Regions from separate parts of the Marinomonas sp. A3A genome, predicted to be linked through region 1. Evidence: predicted binding sites of a transcription regulator. Region 1 holds the regulator's gene; the other holds the start of a gene.
What was found. The regulator sigma-54, encoded in region 1, starts transcription at its own class of promoters, with help from an activator protein. The targets are predictions, from matches to a motif close to TGGCACNNNNNTTGCTNT.
Positions count from the first base shown of each region.

Region 1 (14,968 bases):
AGAAAACAAATCAATAAAAATGGGCTTTTTAAGAGCCCATTTTTATATCTAGTCAGCGCCACCACTAAGCTGGACTGTCCACATCAATAAAAACCGCATAAAGACCACACTCATCTGATAAATACGCAGCCATAGATCTAGCACCAAAGCGCTCAGTTGCATGATGCCCCGCGGCAATGAAATGAATATCCATCTCACGCGCAATGTGAATTGTCTGCTCAGAAACTTCACCAGTGATAAACACATCCGCACCAACGGCTACCGCTTGCTCTATATAACTCTGCGCGCCACCCGTACACAAGGCAACACGACAAATAGGCTGATCATTCACGCGTTCAAAAAGTATATCTCGCCCTACCGCGGCCTCGACTATCTTTTGAAATACAACCGCCGAAACCGGCTCACTCAATTCCCCAACAACACCAATAGACTCTTCTATAGGCACACCAAATTGTAAACTGGAACGATTTAAAAGCCCTATTGCATCAGCCAATCCAGCATTGTTACCCAACGCAGGATGCGCATCCAAAGGCAAATGGTAGCCATATAAATTGATGTCATTTTTAATCAAAGAAGAAATGCGTCGATATTTCATACCAACAATCCGCGGATCCTCATTCTTCCAGAAATAGCCATGATGCACAAAGATAGCGTCCGCTTTATACTCGATAGCAGCATCAATTAACGCCTGACTAGCAGTTACCCCAGTCACCACGCGGTTAATCTCTTTTTTTCCTTCCACCTGCAAACCATTGGGCGCATAATCCCTGAAACGACTTGGACTTAATGTCTTATTAAGCAATAACTCAAATTCACTGCGTAGCAAAACAACTCCTTATACCTTATGAATCAAAAAAATTACTGTATACCAATCATTATCGCTATTCTCGCTGGCACTTGTATAGGCCTAGCCGTATTACTTATACAGGAGAAACAAAAAACCTCACTTTCAAGCTACTCAACACCAGTCAAAATCGCCACCCCTTCTGTTGTTAATATCTATACCCAAGTCCTACAACAAAAAGGCCTAAACGACTTAAATACCGCAAAACACAGCATCAACTTAGGCTCCGGCGTAATTGCCACAAAAGATGGCTTCATCCTGACCAATCACCACGTCATTCAAAATGCACAAAGCATTGTTATCGCTCTTAACGATGGCAGACGTGTTGAAGCAAAGCTAATTGGCTCAGATCCATCAACCGACCTAGCCGTTTTAAAAATAGATCTACCCAACCTGCCCAACATTAAAATGGGTAACAGTGACGAGATATCTATTGGAGATCAAATCCTCGCCATAGGAAATCCATTCGGGATCGGCCAAACAGTCACCGCTGGCATCATTAGCGCAAAAGGCCGAAACAGCATAGGACTTAACACTTATGAAAACTTCCTACAAACTGACGCAGCAATAAACCCTGGAAATTCAGGTGGCGCTTTAGTTAACCTGAGAGGCGAACTCATTGGCATTAGCTCTGCAATTTACTCAAGCACTGGAGGCTCTCAGGGAATAGGCTTTGCAACACCGATTGACGACGCTCTTGATGTGATGACTGACATTATAAAACACGGCGAAGTAGTAAGAGGATATTTAGGAATGGATGCTCAAAAAATCACTAAGACACTAGCAGAAAACTTACTACTACCATCAGAACATGGACTACTAGTAAGCGATATAACAAAAGAAAGCCCAGCAGAGAAAGCTGGCATAGAAGTGGGAGATATTATTCTTGAGATCAACAATACGCCAAGTGAAGATCCATTTCAGATAAGACACCTAATCGCATCTCTAAAACCTGGAACAAATATCTCTCTAGTAGGTATTCGTGGGCAGCAATCCTATCAGACCAATATCATGCTAGAAAAACAACCCACTATGCAGCGCATCAACTATTAACACATCATTTATAATTGCTAGTGCAGAAGCTCAACTTGCTCTTTTAGCTTCTGCAAACTGCGCTCAAAATTACTACCCGCAATATTGTTTGCAAACATAGCAAGGTAAGGGCTCAACAAACCAGCGCTAAGATTCCCTTCAATAGTCCATTTAACCACTGTACTACCTTCATTTTCTTGTAATACAATTTTATTATGAACTAGATTTACCTTTGGCTTAGGACGAACATCAAACCGAATAACAGATTCTGATGATTCAATCACAGACAAAAGCCCTTGGTCGGCTGTTTTATCATAAACCAAAGCTACGGAATCACCCTTCCCCAAAACACCACCAAATGAAGCAACTTTACCATCTTGCACAAACATCCAATCTGGTAAACGATCTCCTTGAAGGATATCTTGATAAACCACATCGCGAGGAGCGTTAATAACAACACTACGCTCCACCCGATAATCCGCTGGCATAAAGAACCCAACCACAACCAAAAGCAAAATAACCAACGCAGAAATGCGCGTTACCTTTCGCAGCTTGTAAAGCGCCGCTGGGTGCGAAGAATTATTCGCCATTAAGCATCCTTCAGAATACGGTATTCAGCCGACATAGCGTGCGCTTCCAAAGACTCTCCACGAGCCAAAGGAGAAGCAATTTTCGCCAATTCACTTGCCCCTTCAGGCGAGCAATAAATCAAAGAGCTACGCTTTTGGAAGTCATAAACCCCCAAAGGAGATGAAAACCTTGCCGTACCAGACGTTGGCAAAACATGATTAGGTCCTGCACAATAATCACCCAATGCTTCCGGCGTATGGCGACCCATAAAAATAGCACCAGCGTGACGAATTTTTTCGGCCCACTTCTCAGGCTCATCGATCGATAACTCAAGGTGCTCAGCAGCAACAATGTTCGCAATATCCATAGCTTCATCCATATTTTCAACATGGATAAAAGCACCACGACCTTCCAAAGACGCCTTAATAATATCTTTACGACTTTGCGTTTCAATCAAACGCTCCATGGAAGCTTTTACATTTTTAATAAAAGCCAAGTCAGGAGAAATTAAAATAGATTGAGCATCTTCATCATGCTCTGCCTGAGAGAACAAATCCATAGCAATCCAATCTGGATCCGTCTTACCATCACAAACAACCAAAATCTCAGAAGGTCCGGCGATCATGTCGATACCAACAACACCAAATACCATTTTTTTAGCTGTGGCCACGTATATATTGCCAGGACCGACAATTTTATCGACCTTGGGAATCGTTTCTGTACCATAAGCCAAAGCCGCGACAGCCTGCGCACCACCGATAGTGAACACACGATCCACACCAGCAATATAAGCCGCCGCCAAAACGATATCATTAACCAAACCATCAGGCGTTGGAACCACCATGATAATTTCGCCAACGCCAGCTACTTTAGCAGGCATTACGTTCATCAATACAGATGAAGGATAGGCTGCTTTACCGCCTGGCACATAAACACCAACACGATCTAAAGGCGTAACTTTTTGACCAAGCACTGTGCCGTCATTTTCTTGATATTGCCAAGAAGGCTGTTTTTGACGCTCATGATAATCATGCACACGTTTTGCAGCCGCTTCCAAACTAGCAACCAGCTCCGCGCTGACGCGACCTTTTGCCAAAGCCAATTCTTCACGAGAGATTTCAAGCTCTTTAGAAGAATCAACCTGTCGACGGTCAAAACGGTTTGTAAACTCAATTACTGCAGAGTCACCATTAAGACGAACTTGCTCAACAATATCTGCTACGGCTTTTTGCACACCAGCATCAGACACTGAGTCCCATGCAAGCAAAGATTCTAACTCAGAGCGAAAACCATCAGAGCTAGAAGAGAATTCTCGAATATTCAGGTTCAATTACTTACCCTCGTTATCTTCAACCGCACGACGTATCATTTCTAGGATAGGCTCGATTTCAGAATACTTCGTTTTATAAGCCGCTTTATTGACCACCAAACGGGTACTGATTGGCGCAATCAATTCACGAGCCTCAAGACCATTTGCTTTTAGCGTATTGCCAGTATCGACGATATCTACAATAAGATCTGCCAAGCCCATGATAGGTGCCAATTCCATAGCACCGTATAGCTTAATCACATCAGCCTGAATACCTTGCTCAGCAAAATACGCTTTCGCCGTTTTAATAAACTTAGAGGCTACTTTCAAACGCCTATTTGGCAAAGGTTGACCAACAACGCCAGCCGTCATCAAACGACATTTTGCTATTTTGAGGTCTAGTAGCTCATAAAGGTTTTTAGTAGACGCTTCCATCAACACATCTTTACCAGCAACACCAAAATCTGCCACACCATGGTCGACATAAGTTGGTACGTCAGTCGCGCGCAAAATCACCAACTTAATATGTTCATGGTTTGTGTCGAATATTAATTTTCGGCTTTTACTAATATCTTCAACTGGAACAATATTCGCTTTTTCTAAAAGCGGTAAAGTTTCACCAAGAATGCGCCCTTTCGACAGCGCAATCGTTAATGTTTTACTCATATCAATTTAAGACCCGTGAAATTTTCGCACCTAATGAACCGAATTTTTCTTCAATACACTCATAACCACGGTCAATATGGTAGATACGATCAATCTTTGTATCACCCTCTGCCACTAAAGCAGAAAGCACTAAACTTGCAGAAGCACGTAAGTCTGTCGCCATGACTGGTGCGCCTTTCAAGCGCTCACAACCACGCACGATAGCCGTATTACCAGTGACTTCAATATCAGCCCCCATGCGAAGCATTTCATCAACATGCATGAAGCGATTTTCAAAGATATTTTCAATAACTCGACCTACGCCGTTCGCAATTGAATTTAAGGCAACAAACTGCGCTTGCATATCGGTTGGAAATGCAGGATACGGAGCGGTACTGATGTTTACAGCATTTGGACGACGCCCTTCCATATCCACTTCGATCCAATCATCACCACAAGTCACTTTCGCGCCAGCTTCTTCTAGCTTAGAAAGTACAGCCTCAAGTGATTTAACATTGGTATCAATCACTCGGACTTTACCGCCCGTAATTGCAGCCGCAACCAAGAAAGTACCTGTCTCAATACGATCTGGCATAACTGGATAACTAGTACCATGCAACGCTTCAACACCATCAATAATAATAGTATCCGTTCCATGACCAGTAATCTTAGCGCCCATTTCAATTAGACACTCAGCTAAATCAACTACTTCAGGCTCACGCGCTGCGTTTTCCAAAATAGTTTGCCCATCAGCCAACGTCGCAGCCATCAACAGATTTTCTGTTCCGGTTACAGTAACTTTATCAAAGAAGATGCGTGCGCCTTTAAGACGACCATCAACACTTGCAACGATATCACCACCTTCCACAGAAATTGTCGCACCCATGGCTTCCAAACCACGCAAATGCAAATCCACTGGGCGACTACCAATCGCACAACCACCAGGAAGCGACACAACCGCTTTACCAAAATGACTAACTAAAGGACCAAGCACTAAAATAGAAGCGCGCATAGTCTTAACAAGATCATAAGGCGCTTCACAATTATTAAGTGTTGAAACATCTAACTGCACACTCATTTTTTCATCAACAACAACACCACACCCCATAGAACCAAGTAGTTCAAGCATGGTGGTAATGTCATGTAAATGAGGAAGGTTTTTAATTGTGATCAATTCTTTTGTTAACAAGGTTGCCGCTAGAATGGGCAACGCGGCATTTTTCGCACCAGAAGCGCGAACAACACCATTAAGCCGAGTACCACCGGTAATCAGAAGCTTATCCATATTTTTAATCTCTTATAATAGCTTTTATAGCTTGCTTATTTGTTCTGGCGTATAGGTTTTCATTGTAACGGCGTGAATAGCGCCACTAGAAATAGCTTCTTGAAGATGTGAATATACAAGCTGCTGCCTCTTAACTGTAGACAGGCCTTCAAATTCACTTGTCACTACAACTACTTGAAAATTACAACCTTCTCCCTCGGCAACCACTTCACAGTTACGGATAGAGGATTCTAAAAGTGCTTTAACTTCACCTGCGTTCACAGTCGCTCCAATAGATAAATATGCTTGATCTCACTATTCTACATGAGTACAGCCAACTACTTAACACCTCTATGCCCAACTCTGAATAAAAAACCACTTGTTTTCTAAGATTTTAATCAAGACTGACAATGCTCAGAGCCTAAAAAGCAAAAAATCCGAACCCACTTAATGGATTCGGATTCTATATCGTTGCAAAACAATAACGCCTAAATTAAGACTTCTTAGCTAAAGACTCTTTCCAGGCTGAGATAGCAAGGTCAATATCGTTTTTATTTTGCTGCATCATAACGCCAAACTGCTTACGAAAAGTTAAGCCGAAGTTGATATTATTAATTACAACATTACTCAACATCCAAACACCTTTTTTAGATTCTTCCATATAAAAACTGATATTTAACATACCACCAGCCTCCATTTGGAAATCAACATCAACCTTTGTCTCCCTGCCACTCCCTTGAGGACCTAAAGGCAAAACCTTAATTCGATCGGCATCAAGCTCAAGCAAAGAAGTACCGTATGTTTTCAACAAGGTATCTTTAGTCACATTAACAAAGCGAGTACGCTGCTCAGGCGACGCTCTTCGATAATATTTGCCCATCACTTTTTTAGAAAAATCATCGAAATCGACCACTTTCGTTAAAATACTATCAACTCGTTCTTCTAACAAAGCTGGATCTTTAGACAATACCGCCTTATCAGCGACAATATCAGTTCGAAAGGCATCTACCACTTTAATAACGGCATCCCTTGCACCTTCAGAGCTAGACCAAGTCAGACCCGAGCCGAGCAAAGCAAAAACAAAAATAACACCAGATAAAATCTTAGACATATACTACTTCTCCGAATCGCCACCTTTGAACAAAAACTGACTAATCAAAGTCTCCAAAACTAGAGCCGATTGAGTGTCATAAATCTCGCTGCCATTTTTAAGCATCTCATCATCAGCACCAATAGAAATACCCAGATATTTCTCGCCCAACAAACCACTTGTCAAAACAGCAATAGAACTATCTGTAGGAATATTGTTAACGTCTGAATCTATATTCATTGTGACTAAAGCCATATATAAGTCCTTATCAAACGTGATGGACTCAACATTACCAACTGCTACACCAGCAATAGACACTTTAGCCCGACTTGTTAGCCCAGCAATATCATCAAATCTAGCAACGACCTGATAAGTATCTTTCTTACTTGAAAAAGCAAGACCACTAACCTGAACAGCCAAATAAACAAGAGCTGCAACGCCCAATACAATAAAACACCCAACCATCAACTCTGAACGTTTACTTCTCATGCTAAAAATCCCCAAACATAGCGGCGGTTAATACAAAATCTAAAGCCAAAATAGCCAATGAACCTAAAACCACTGTACGAGTGGTTGCCTTACCAATCCCTTCAGAAGTAGGAACACACTCATACCCTTGATAAACTGCTATCCAAGTAACAACCACTGAAAAACATAACGCCTTAATAAGACCATTCAGAATATCAGTATCAAAATACACGGACTGCTGCATTGATGACCAAAATGCACCATCGTAAACACCTAACCACTCGACCGACACAAGATGTCCACCAAGGATACCAGATGCAGAAAAAATCAAACTCAAGATAGGCAAACAAATCACACCAGCAATAAAGCGAGGCGCAATCACTCGCCTCAACGGGTCTACCCCCATCATCTCAAAACTAGATAACTGCTCAGTTGCTTTCATCAATCCAATTTCAGCAGTCAAAGAAGACCCAGCACGACCCGCAAATAAGAGCGCCGTCACTACAGGAGAGAGCTCTCTCAACAAAGAAAGCGCCAACAACTGACCAACGGCCTCTTCTGAGCCAAACTTAGCGAGAATGCTGTAACCTTGAAGTGACAGCACCATGCCAATAAAAGCACCAGAAACAATAATAATAACAAGAGACAACACACCAACAGAGTAAAGCTGCTTCACTAATAAATTAACGGACTCCTTAAAGCGTACCGGCAATCTAAAAATGCTTTGCACTAGAAATATTCCAGCCCGGCCAACCGCTTCAAGCCAATCCAGCAGCGACGCCCCTAACAATCCAATACTTTTCATAACGCCACCCTGCCAGAGACATCTTCTTCTGGATAATGAAAGGGAACAGGGCCATCAGGCTCACCGTTCAGAAATTGCTTCACTTCAGCATCATCAGATGCTCGAATCTCATCCGCAGAACCTTCAGCTATAACCCGCCCACCAGCCAAAATACAAACATGATCAGCGATAGAAAGAGACTCTTCAACATCATGAGAAACAAGAACCGACGTGATATGTGCAGAATCATTAAGCTGACGAATCAACTTCACAAGAACCCCTTTCGATATTGGATCTTGTCCAGTAAAAGGTTCATCGTACATAACAAGCTCTGGATCTAAAGCAATCGCGCGAGCCAAAGCAACACGACGAGCCATACCGCCAGACAATTCCGATGGCATCAAATTAACAGCACCTCGCAAACCAACACTGTAAAGCTTATCAGCCACAATATCCGCGATTTTCTTTGCATCGTACTTAGTGTGCTCCTCCATTGGAAAAGCAATATTCTCAGCAACAGTCATATCACTAAATAAAGCACCACTTTGGAAAAGCATGCCCATTTTCTTTCGCACCTTATAAAGTTCGGAGCGAGACAAGGCATGAACGTCTTGACCATCCACTAAAATCTTGCCCGAATCTGGCGCAAGCTGTGCCGCAATCAAACGCAGCAGCGTCGTTTTTCCCGTTCCACTAGGCCCCATTACCGCAGTAATTTTACCTCGTGGAATAGTAAGGGAAACGTTCTCATAAATAGACCGCTCTCCCCTTGAAAAACTAACATTTTGGACTTTTATATAAGCATCTACCACTGACACACCTTTTTAATCCCTATAAAATATTGCCAGATACTAACATCGCCCCCCGATAAATAAAATCGCGACACAGCCAAATCCATTTTGTTTATAAGATCAAGCCTTGAATTTCAACGTCAAACCTCATTAAATGGTACTCCCTGTATCTATGAGTAATATCAATACCATGCTGTTGTTTTCAATCGCCCTAATTCTAGGCTTAATTTTACTCGTAATGAGTTCCGACAAATTTATAGAACACTCTGCACTTGTAGCAGAGAAACTAAATGTTAATCCAATGATAATAGGCATTACATTAGTCGCGTTCGGCACATCAGCACCAGAAATGGTCGTTTCAGCCATTGCCGCACTGGATAACGCCCCTGAAATTGCCGTCGGCAACGTCCTCGGATCTAACATTGCTAATATCGCTCTTGTCTTCGGTATCACATTGTTATTCTCCTCGATCCCAATAGCGTCGGGCCTATCATCAAAAGAAGTCCCTCTTGTATTGGCAATCACACTGCTAGCAGGATTTTTACTGTTTGATCAGACCCTTGGCGTATGGGATGGAATCATATTAATTGCTGCTTTTATCATTATTTTGGTGATTTTATTGAAAGGCAGTAAAGATTTAGAAAATGATTTAAAAGCAGACCTTCCCGAAGATGATGGCTCTTCTATTGGCAAATCTTTGTTGATTGCCTTTATTGGTCTTGCTGTCTTAATAGGTAGCTCAAAATTACTTGTTTGGGGAGCAATTGGCATAGCGACCGCTTTAGGCGTAAGCGAATTGGTTATAGGCCTTACTATCGTTGCTGTCGGAACCAGCTTACCAGAGCTTGCCGCTTCAGTTAGCAGCGTACGAAAAGGTCATCACGACATAGCAATTGGTAACATCTTAGGATCAAACATCTTCAACTTAGCAACTGTACTTCCTCTACCTGGCTTAATTGCACCAGGATTAATTGATGGAAGCGTAACAAGCCGAGACTTCCCTTGGGTATTAGGCTTAACCGTCGCTCTTGCTCTTGCCATTTTCATCTTCAAAAGAACGAAGAACAACAGCATCCCTCGATGGGTAGGTGTACCACTGATTGCTTCTTATGGGGTTTATTTATTTATCATTAGCACAAACGGTTCGGTGTAATGCTTTCGCTTAAACAACTAATAAAACCCAAAAACCTCTCGATCATAGGGGCTGCTTTACTATTAGTGGCTTCTTTAGGGTGGTATGGGACGACACCTATGCAAAACTTGGTTCAAACTGAATCACTAAGCAGCTCACCCGACTATTTCATCACTAAAGTCAAAGTAAAAGAGTTTGATACCGATGGAGCTCTAATTGAAACACTCGACGCAGAACAAACACTGCATTATATAGCTAAATCCAGAACCTTATTAGAAACTCCGAGTATTGAACGCTACACAAAATCAGGTCAATGGAGCGCAAAAGCAGATAAAGGGGTTATTGAAGACGGAAGTAATGATATTCTATTAACCGAAAACGCTAGAGCAACTAAAAAATACCTCCAATCTGAAGATATAAAGCTCAGTGCAGACAACATACATTACTTAGATAAAGATCAATCACTAACCAGCTATGGAAACGCGACACTTATCTCCACTCAAGGAGAGACTTCTGCTGGAGAAATTAAAACTTATATCAATTCAGAAGAAGTCGTGATGACAGGATCTGTACGAGGAAAATATGAAACGATTCATTAACATCAGCGTGTTGCTCACTTCGGCCCTAATTGGCCAATACGCATACGCACTGCCTGACGACACAAGTAAACCATTAGAAATACAGGCAGATGAAGCATTATTCGACCAAAACTCAGGCGAAGCAATATACAAAGGTAATGTATTTGTTAAACAAGGTACCATTGAAATTCAAGCGCAATACCTTAAAGTAACAACCGATCCAAAGACTCGACAATTCAGCAGCCTAGAAGCCACAGGAAAGCCTGCGAAATTTAGCCAGCAAATAGATTGGAGCGGCAACATTGTTATTAGCAAAGGTAACGAAATACATTACCTAACAAGCGAATCAAAACTAGAAATCATCGGCGACGGCTATTTAAGTAGAATGCAAAATTCCATCACTGCAGACTACATCCTTTATATGGTCGATGACGGCACTTTCAGTGCTGAGAAAAAAGATTCAGGGCGCGTTTCAATGACTTTACAGCCACAAGCGCCAAAAGATAAACAAGCACCTGAGACCAAAAAATAGATGGCTATACTAGAGGCAAAACACCTTGCAAAGAGTTACAAAAAACGCCAAGTCGTAAAGGATGTATCTATTTCCGTTGAGTCAGGCCAAGCCGTTGGCCTACTCGGCCCTAATGGCGCGGGCAAGACAACCTGCTTTTATATGATAGTTGGCATGGTAGCAAACGATGCTGGCGGCATATTTATTGACGGCCAAGATATTACTCATGACGCGATGCACACACGTGCTCAAAAAGGCGTTGGCTACCTTCCTCAAGAGGCATCTATTTTTAGAAAAATGTCTGTAGAGGATAATATTCTAGCCATCTTAGAAACACGCAAAAAACTAACAAAAGCGCAACAACAAGAAAGACTAGAAGAGCTCTTAGAAGAGTTCCATATCACTCATATTCGCACCAACCTAGGAATGGCCTTATCAGGAGGAGAAAGACGCCGGGTCGAAATAGCGAGAGCTGTTGCCATGAACCCAAAATTCATCTTACTTGATGAACCATTTGCTGGCGTAGACCCTATTTCCGTTGGTGATATAAAGCACATTATCAAACACCTCCAAGAGAGTGGAATCGGCGTCCTAATTACCGATCACAACGTCAGAGAGACACTAGACATCTGCGATAAAGCTTACATTGTTGGTAATGGCTACATCATTGCATCTGGCGATGCCAGTACCGTCATCAACAATGAACAAGTAAAAAAGGTCTATTTAGGCGACGACTTCCGCCTGTAACCCCTTATCATTGCTGTAGAAAGGGAGTAGTATGCACAACTCGTTCCAATTCATTCAATTAGAAGAAAGAGTTGCTCTATGAAGCAGTCTTTACAATTAAAGCTCGGTCAGCAGCTGACCATGACGCCACAACTGCAACAGGCTATCCGCTTGCTGCAGCTTTCTACGTTGGATTTAAAACAAGAAATTCACGAATTCCTTGAGTCTAATCCACTACTTGAGCTCGACGACGACGAACAAATTCATAGCGACATCCCTGCCAGTATAGAATCAAAAAGTGCTGCAGATACAACAGTCGACAACAATAGCGAAGAAGCACGCGTAGAGTCCGAGTGGACAGAAAGTATCCCAGAAGAACTGTCCATCGACAGTAACTGGGATGACACCTACCAAAGCTCTGCGGCCGTCAGTGATCACAACAGCTACGAAGGCGATAGCGACTTCGAAAGCCGAAATGCACCAGCAGAAAGCATACAAGACCATTTAATATGGCAATTAAATTTAACTCACATGTCAGATCGCGACATCGAAATCGCTTACGCCATCATTGAATGCGTCCAACCCGATGGCTACTTAAGCATTTCCCCCGATGACATTTGTGAGTCCCTTTGTACAGAACTAGAAGAGCTTGAGTTAGACGAAGTCATTGCTGTACAACACAGACTACAACGCTTTGACCCTGTTGGCGTATGCTCGATCGACCTACGCGACTGCCTTCTTGTGCAACTGGAAGCTTTCCAGAGCCACCCTCTATACAAGAGCACACACAATCTTATTGATCATTACCTACCCTTGTTAGGTAACCGAGATTTTGCTCAGTTAAGCCGCAAAACAAAATTAAAAGACGAAGCACTAAAAGAAGTCGTCAATTTGATCCAACAGCTTAACCCACGCCCTGGCTCAGTGATCGACGCAGATGACACCGACTACGTTATTCCAGACGTCACCGTAAAAAAACGCCATGACGTATGGCAAGTTGAACTAAATAACGACGCGTTGCCGCCCATCAAAATCAATGAGACTTACTCAGCGATGGCTAGCACAGCAACAACCGCCGAAGATGCCACCTACATCAAAACCTCTCTTCAAGAAGCAAAATGGTTCATGAAGAGCTTGCAGAGCCGCAACGAAACATTATTAAAAGTGGCCAGCTGCATAGTAAGTCGACAAATTGATTTCTTCGAACTTGGCGAAGAAGCCATGAAACCCATGGTTCTTCACGATGTTGCAGAAGAAGTTGGCATGCATGAATCAACTATATCTAGGGTAACAACCCAGAAATACATGCACACACCTAAAGGTATTTTTGAGCTAAAGTACTTCTTCTCCAGCCATGTCAACACAGCCTCTGGCGGAGAATGTTCTTCTACAGCAATACGAGCTATGATTAAAAAGCTTGTATCAGATGAACCAGCAAAAAAACCACTAAGTGACAACAAGCTAGCTGCTATTTTAGCAGACCAAGGCATACAGGTTGCTCGACGTACTGTTGCCAAATATCGAGAGGCGATGAACATCCCTCCTTCCAATGAACGAAAACGACTGATCTAAACGGAAACCATTTTATCATGTCCTTGAAATCATTATTAAAAGCGGAACTCGTTCTCGCAAAACAAGATATTGTTAGTAAGAAACGCGTCCTTGAAAGCATTGCGGAAGTCGCTTCAAATCGACTACATTGCGACAACGAAGCCATCTATGACGCATTACTTGGTCGAGAGAAACTAGGCAGCACAGGCATTGGCAACGGCATCGCTATTCCACATTGCCGTCTAGAGTCTGCAAACCACACCGCTATCGTTGTTATGTCTCTACAAACGCCTATTGATTTCGACTCCATCGACAAAAGAGCGGTTGACCTAATATTTGCTCTAATTGTTCCACCTCATGAGTGCGATCAACACCTTGCAACTTTAGCCCAAATCGCCGAGCTTGCTCAGTCTCCAGAAGCATTGGACAAGCTGCGTACAGCACAAACCAATGAAGAACTATTCAATATTTTTGACTCATTAATATAGGGAAACAGCATGCAGGAAGAGTCCGTCACAATTATAAACAAACTTGGCTTGCATGCTCGCGCTGCCGGCAAACTAGTTGAAACAACCACTCGCTTCTCTTGCGACATCACCATAGAAAAAGACAGCCGCAATGTTGACGGCAAAAGCATTATGGCAATGATGATGCTGGCTGCTGGAAAAGGCACAGAAATTCGTGTCAAAACCAATGGTGAAGACGAAAAAGACGCAATAAAGGCGGTGATAGAATTAATCAACAATCGCTTTGGTGAAGACGAGTAAAACCTTCTATGTCAGAGCAAAACACGCTTAATCACCTTCAAACGGTTACTGAATCGCTTGAATCCGGTGCCACCATGCAAATCCGTTATCTACTTAACGGGGCTTTGCCTGCACAAGATGTTGCTCGTCTATTAGAGTCCTCCCCTCCCAAAGAGCGTAAGCTTCTTTGGGAGTTAATCGAAGCAAAAAACGAAGGTGAAGTACTTCAATATCTAAGCGAAGATATTGGTGTACAGTTCATGAAAAACATGGATACAGAGCGACTCATCGCCGTATCCGAACACTTTGAAAGCGATGACCTTGCCGACTTACTTCAACACCTACCAGAAAAGGTCGTAAAAGAAGTTCTTGCGTCAATGTCCTCGCAAGACAGAACAAGAGTTGAAGCACTATTAAGCTACTCGGAAGATTCCGCCGGCGGCTTGATGAACACGGACACCATCACCATACGTCCAAACATCACCGTCGATCTGGTTTTCCGCTATCTACGCAGACACTCAACCCTGCCAGACATGACTGATAACCTACTTGTTGTTAGCCGATCAGATCGCTTATTAGGCACTCTCCCCCTCACCAAACTATTGGTATCTGATGTTAGCGCAACCGTGCGCGACATCATGGAAACAGAATTCACGGTCATTGATGCAGAGACACCAGCCAGCGAAGTAGCACAGCTTTTCGAAAAAATGGACTTGGTTTCTGCACCTGTTATTGACAGCAAAACCAAAAAGCTACTTGGCCGCATCACCATCGATGACGTTGTAGATGTTATCCGAGATGAAGCCGAACACTCCATGTTAAGCATGGCAGGTCTTGATGATGATGAAGACACCTTCGCACCCATCATAAAAACCACTAAGCGACGCGCAGTGTGGCTTGGCATAAACCTAATAACGGCTTTTACCG
Region 1 is NZ_CP025532.1:2,471,513-2,486,480, forward strand. It holds gene CYL31_RS11510 (Nif3-like dinuclear metal center hexameric protein) at 65-826, opposite strand; gene CYL31_RS11515 (S1C family serine protease) at 845-1,897, shown strand; gene CYL31_RS11520 (SRPBCC family protein) at 1,915-2,466, opposite strand; gene hisD (histidinol dehydrogenase) at 2,466-3,776, opposite strand; gene hisG (ATP phosphoribosyltransferase) at 3,777-4,421, opposite strand; gene murA (UDP-N-acetylglucosamine 1-carboxyvinyltransferase) at 4,423-5,685, opposite strand; gene CYL31_RS11540 (BolA family protein) at 5,710-5,946, opposite strand; gene CYL31_RS11545 (MlaC/ttg2D family ABC transporter substrate-binding protein) at 6,158-6,775, opposite strand; gene mlaD (outer membrane lipid asymmetry maintenance protein MlaD) at 6,779-7,243, opposite strand; gene mlaE (lipid asymmetry maintenance ABC transporter permease subunit MlaE) at 7,245-8,027, opposite strand; gene CYL31_RS11560 (ABC transporter ATP-binding protein) at 8,024-8,824, opposite strand; gene CYL31_RS11565 (calcium/sodium antiporter) at 8,970-9,950, shown strand; gene lptC (LPS export ABC transporter periplasmic protein LptC) at 10,049-10,528, shown strand; gene lptA (lipopolysaccharide transport periplasmic protein LptA) at 10,512-11,039, shown strand; gene lptB (LPS export ABC transporter ATP-binding protein) at 11,040-11,765, shown strand; gene CYL31_RS11585 (RNA polymerase factor sigma-54) at 11,844-13,316, shown strand; gene ptsN (PTS IIA-like nitrogen regulatory protein PtsN) at 13,334-13,783, shown strand; gene CYL31_RS11595 (HPr family phosphocarrier protein) at 13,793-14,062, shown strand; gene mgtE (magnesium transporter) at 14,071-14,968, shown strand, end outside.

Region 2 (5,131 bases), 1.6 Mb from region 1:
GTATCGAAGTAGTAGAATTTGCTTGTGGCATTCCACACCTACAAAAAGGCGAACATAGCCTAAACGTTGGTCGCGGTGTAGACAGCATGTCTTTGATGCAGCCTCTTGGCGTTTGTGCGGGCATTTCACCGTTCAACTTCCCAGCCATGGTTCCAATGTGGATGTTCCCTGTTGCCATTGCCAGCGGTAACACTTTTGTGATGAAACCATCAGAAAAAGACCCTTCTGTTCCTCTACGTTTGGCAGAGTTACTTACTGAAGCGGGTCTTCCTGACGGCGTTTTCAATATCGTTAATGGTGACAAAGAAGCGGTAGACGTTTTACTAACGGATGAACGAGTACAAGCGGTTAGTTTTGTCGGTTCCACACCTATTGCTGAATACATTTATGCAACGGCCTCTGCTCACGGTAAACGCGTGCAAGCGCTTGGCGGTGCCAAAAACCATATGATCGTCATGCCAGATGCAGATCCAAGCCAAGTCGTTGGTTCCCTAATGGGAGCAGCATACGGCTCAGCGGGGGAACGTTGTATGGCGATTTCTGTTGCTGTCTGTGTAGGCGATGACGTTGCCGATAATTTGATCGACAGCTTAAGTATCGAAATCGACGGAATGCGCGTCGGCCCAGGTGTCGGCTTGCCAGAAGAGGCTCACATGGGCCCAGTTATCTCCAAAGAGCATTGCGCAAAAATCAAAGACTACATAGGTATCGGGGTGGAAGAAGGCGCAACTTTGGTTCGTGATGGTCGCGATTTTGTCTATCCAGGCAATGAAAATGGTTACTTCGTCGGACCGACCTTGTTCGACAATGTGAAACAAGGCATGCGCATCTATAACGAAGAAATTTTTGGCCCTGTTTTATGTGTTGTTCGTGCTAGCAGTTACCAAGAAGCATTGGATATGATCAATGCCCACGAATATGGCAATGGCACGTCGATCTTCACTCGTGATGGCGATACCGCTCGTCAATTCTGTGAAGACGTTCAAGTGGGCATGGTTGGCGTGAATGTGCCAATTCCTGTGCCAATGGCATTCCATAGTTTTGGTGGCTGGAAACGCTCCTTGTTTGGCCCATTGCACATGCACGGTCCAGATGGCGTGCGCTTCTACACTCGCATGAAAACCATCACAGCACGCTGGCCAACAGGCCTTCGCGCTGGTGCAGAATTCTCAATGCCAACGATGAAGTAAGCATTTATAGACATAGTACCAAGCAAAGTTTTTCCCAATACTATTCTATGTAACGGGATCACCCTAGCTCAGTCGCAGATTGTTTATTGTCTAACTCTCTAGTAAGCGACTTTTTAGCCCACTTTTTGGTGGGCTTTTTTTTATCTCGTATTCATTAATATTTCAGGTCATATATCCGCCATACAAACGTCACGCTTCTGTCATATTAACGCTCTACTCTCATTAATAAGATATCTAAAACTTATTAGAGCGGAGCGTCACTGTGATACAAGTCGAGCAAATGATTGCCAGTAAATCCCCTCAGTTTTTCGATAAAAGCCCATTTATCACTCGCCCAACGTTAAGCGTGCTAAAGCGCTTATTCCACGAAAGTGAAGTAAACCAATTCCTGGAAAAAAACAACGGCTGTGTCGGCTTCGAATTTATTGATCGAGTACTGGATCACTTCAACTTTAGCTATCAAGTGAGCCAAGTTGATCGTCGAAATATCCCAGCTAGTGGACGGGTGATGATCATCGCCAATCACCCTCTTGGCGCCTTAGATGGTCTCGCTTTACTTCGATTAATCGGTGAAATCCGCCCAGATGTGAAAATTGTCGCCAATGATTTATTAATGGGCTTTGACGGTTTAAAGCAGCTGGTGCTGCCTGTCGATAACCTTGGTGGAAAAACCGGACGCCAACAGCTGAAAGCCATTATGAGCTGCTTACATAATGAAGAAGCGGTGATTATTTTCCCTGCCGGCGAAGTGTCTCGAATGTCGCCAAGCGGCGTAAAAGATCAGCACTGGAATCAGAACTATCTTAAGCTAGCGCAAAAAACCAACAGCCCCTTGTTACCGGTTCACATTGGCGGCCGAAATTCTATGCTGTTTTACACCAGCTCTATTTTGTATCGTCCGCTTTCCACAATACAGCTAGCTAACGAGATGTTCCGCCAACGAAATCGTAAAATCCCCATGCAAGTTGGCCAAGCCATTCCGATTCAAGAACTGGCAAAATTACCTTTAAGTGATAAAGAGAAAAACAAACTAGTAAAACGCCATTTGTACCGTATAGCCAAAGGCAAAAAGCCACTGTTAAAAACCGAAAAAACCGTTGAGCATCCGCAAAATAGACAGATGATCAAACAAGAGCTCAAAATAGCCGAGCATCTTGGCAGCACCAAAGACAACAAACAAATTTACTTGGTTGATTACGATCCGATGTCGATAACGATGAAAGAAATTGGTCGTTTGCGCGAAATCGCCTTCCGTAAAGTCGGTGAAGGCACAGGCGAGCGCTCTGATTTAGACAAGTTCGACCAATATTATCGTCATTTGATTTTATGGGATGAAGAAGAGCTCGAAATCGTTGGCGCTTATCGAATTGGCGAAGTCGCTAAATATATGAAATCAGACACGCCAAATCGTATCTACAGCGCCGAATTGTTCCAATACTCTTGCGATATGGAGCCCTACTTCGAACAAGGCATTGAACTTGGACGCAGCTTTATTCAACCAAAATATTGGGGCAAACGCAGCTTAGATTATTTGTGGTACGGTATTGGCGCATATTTAGACAGACACCCTGAAATCCGCTACATGTTTGGTCCTGTAAGTCTAAGCAACAGCTACCCACAAGTGGCAAAAGATTTCATCGTCTCCTTCTACAAACTCTATTATGCAGACAAGGAGCACTTGGCGCGTTCATTCACGCCTTATCAAGTAAACGCAGAGCACTCTGACATCATTTCAGGCATGTTCAGCGGCGATGACTATGAAGAAGACTTTAGAATACTCAAAGAACAGCTCAGCCACTTTGGCGCCAGCGTACCGACACTGTTCAAACAATATAGTGAGTTGTGCGAGACGGGCGGAGTTCGCTTCTTAGACTTTGGTGTCGATGCCGACTTTGGCTACTGCGTGGACGGTTTAGTCCTAGTAGACCTAAATACAGTCAAAGAAGCGAAAAACAAACGTTACCGAGGTCACAACGCTGGCAATCAACCCTAACTCTAACTATCGCGAATCATGGTGATGTCCACGATAGTGGCGACTATGGGCATGATGACCATGAGCGTGATGTCCATGTGAATGGTCGTCTTCTTGTTGCCCAGATCGTTTGAAGAAAACAAGATAAACAATCTTAATGATCAGCATTACACTTAATAGGATAAGAACGACTGTTTGAATTTCCATAAAAACACCTCGTTATTTTTGTTGGTGTTATTTGAGTATAGGACATGAAAACTGTCTAAAATGTGAATTTACTGTTTAAAACGCATACAGTTTTGTAAGCCCTGAAATAGCGCATCTAACATCATGTTAGACACTAAAATGGATCGGGGCAGATAAAACCCAAAGCAAGCAATCAAGATTTTTGTTTAAGAATTAATCAGTTATAAAATATGGCGTAAGCTTTGCTTTACGAATAAAAGAGCTTATTCAAAAAATCGTTTAAAAAACACGTTTCATCTACCCTCGGGCTTTTGCAGTAGCCTTACAAATTTGTCTATCGTTAGACCATGGAGCTGGAAATGATTGAGAAAACCTATTTAAAAACCAAACCTGAATGCAAAGTGAAATTCGCCTTACCTGCTGAAGCGATTGGTGATGCCAAAAGCGTCGCTGTCGTTGGTGACTTTAATAATTGGGACAGCACAGCCAACCCAATGAAAAAACAGAAGTCTGGTATTTTTGTGTCGACTCTTAACTTGGATATCGAAACCTCGTACCAATTTCGTTATGTTCTGGACGGCACAGAATGGCTAAACGATGACATGGCTGACGCCTATGTTCCAAGCCCTATCAGCTACGACACCAACGGCGTCATCAGCCTGTAGTAGCACTTCTTAGTTTCTATACTGCCACAAACAATGCGTCTCGATTTTAGACTTTAAGCCGAGACGTTTTGCCTCTCTCTGCCTTGCTTTGAGGGATGTCTTATGCCCAATATTCCCACATTCAATCAGTAATACTCTTCGTACCATAACGTCATCTTTTTGCCCCAAAACCACTAATTCATGGATTCAAGCTGCAATTTATAGTCAAAATATGTACAATTGTTTTTATTAAACGCGCGTTTAATAAAAACTCAAATATCTCAATGCCCTCCAAACAGAGCATTGAACAGACATAAAGAGGCACATCATGGCACATCAGCAGCAATACATTCATGGCCGCTACCATGCATCCACCAGCGGTGAACACTTTGAGACAATCAACCCTGCGACAGGCGAAGTGATTGCAACAGTAGAACACGCAGGACAAGCTGAACTAGATGCTGCTATTAAGTCTGCAAAACAAGGTCAAAAAGTGTGGGCCGCAATGAGCCCTGTTGAACGCGGACGCATCCTTAAAAAAGCCGCTGAGCTATTGCGTGAAAACAATGAAGAACTTGCACGTCTCGAAGTATTGGACACAGGCAAGCCACTTCAAGAAGCCATTTGCGTAGACATTCAAACGGGCGCTGACGTGATCGAATATTACGCAGGCCTAACCGATAAAATCCAAGGCGATTACCAAGACCTTGGCAATGGCAACTTCTTCTACACTCGTCGCGAGCCACTTGGTATTTGCGCTGGCATCGGCGCATGGAACTACCCTATTCAAATCGCTATGTGGAAATCTGGTCCTGCGCTGGCTGCGGGTAACGCGATGATCTTCAAACCATCAGAAGAAACACCACTTACTGCGCTTAAACTGGCTGAAATATACACCCAAGCAGGCTTGCCTGATGGTGTTTTCAACGTCATTCAAGGGGACGGTCGTACAGGTCAAATGATCACCAACCACCCAGACATCGACAAAGTCTCTTTCACTGGTGAAGTGGGAACAGGCAAAAAAGTCATGGCCGCTTCTGCGCAATCTTTGAAGCAGGTAACCATGGAACTTGGTGGTAAATCGCCAATGATCATCTTCCCAGACATGCCTGTCGATCAAGCAGTTTCTGCGGCGATGC
Region 2 is NZ_CP025532.1:4,121,320-4,126,450, forward strand. It holds gene CYL31_RS19345 (CoA-acylating methylmalonate-semialdehyde dehydrogenase) at 1-1,190, shown strand, start outside; gene olsF (bifunctional ornithine lipid synthase OlsF) at 1,453-3,183, shown strand; gene CYL31_RS19355 (isoamylase early set domain-containing protein) at 3,708-4,013, shown strand; gene betB (betaine-aldehyde dehydrogenase) at 4,321-5,131, shown strand, end outside.
Region 2: the regulator sigma-54 is predicted to act here: its motif matches at 3,580-3,597, upstream of CYL31_RS19355 (isoamylase early set domain-containing protein).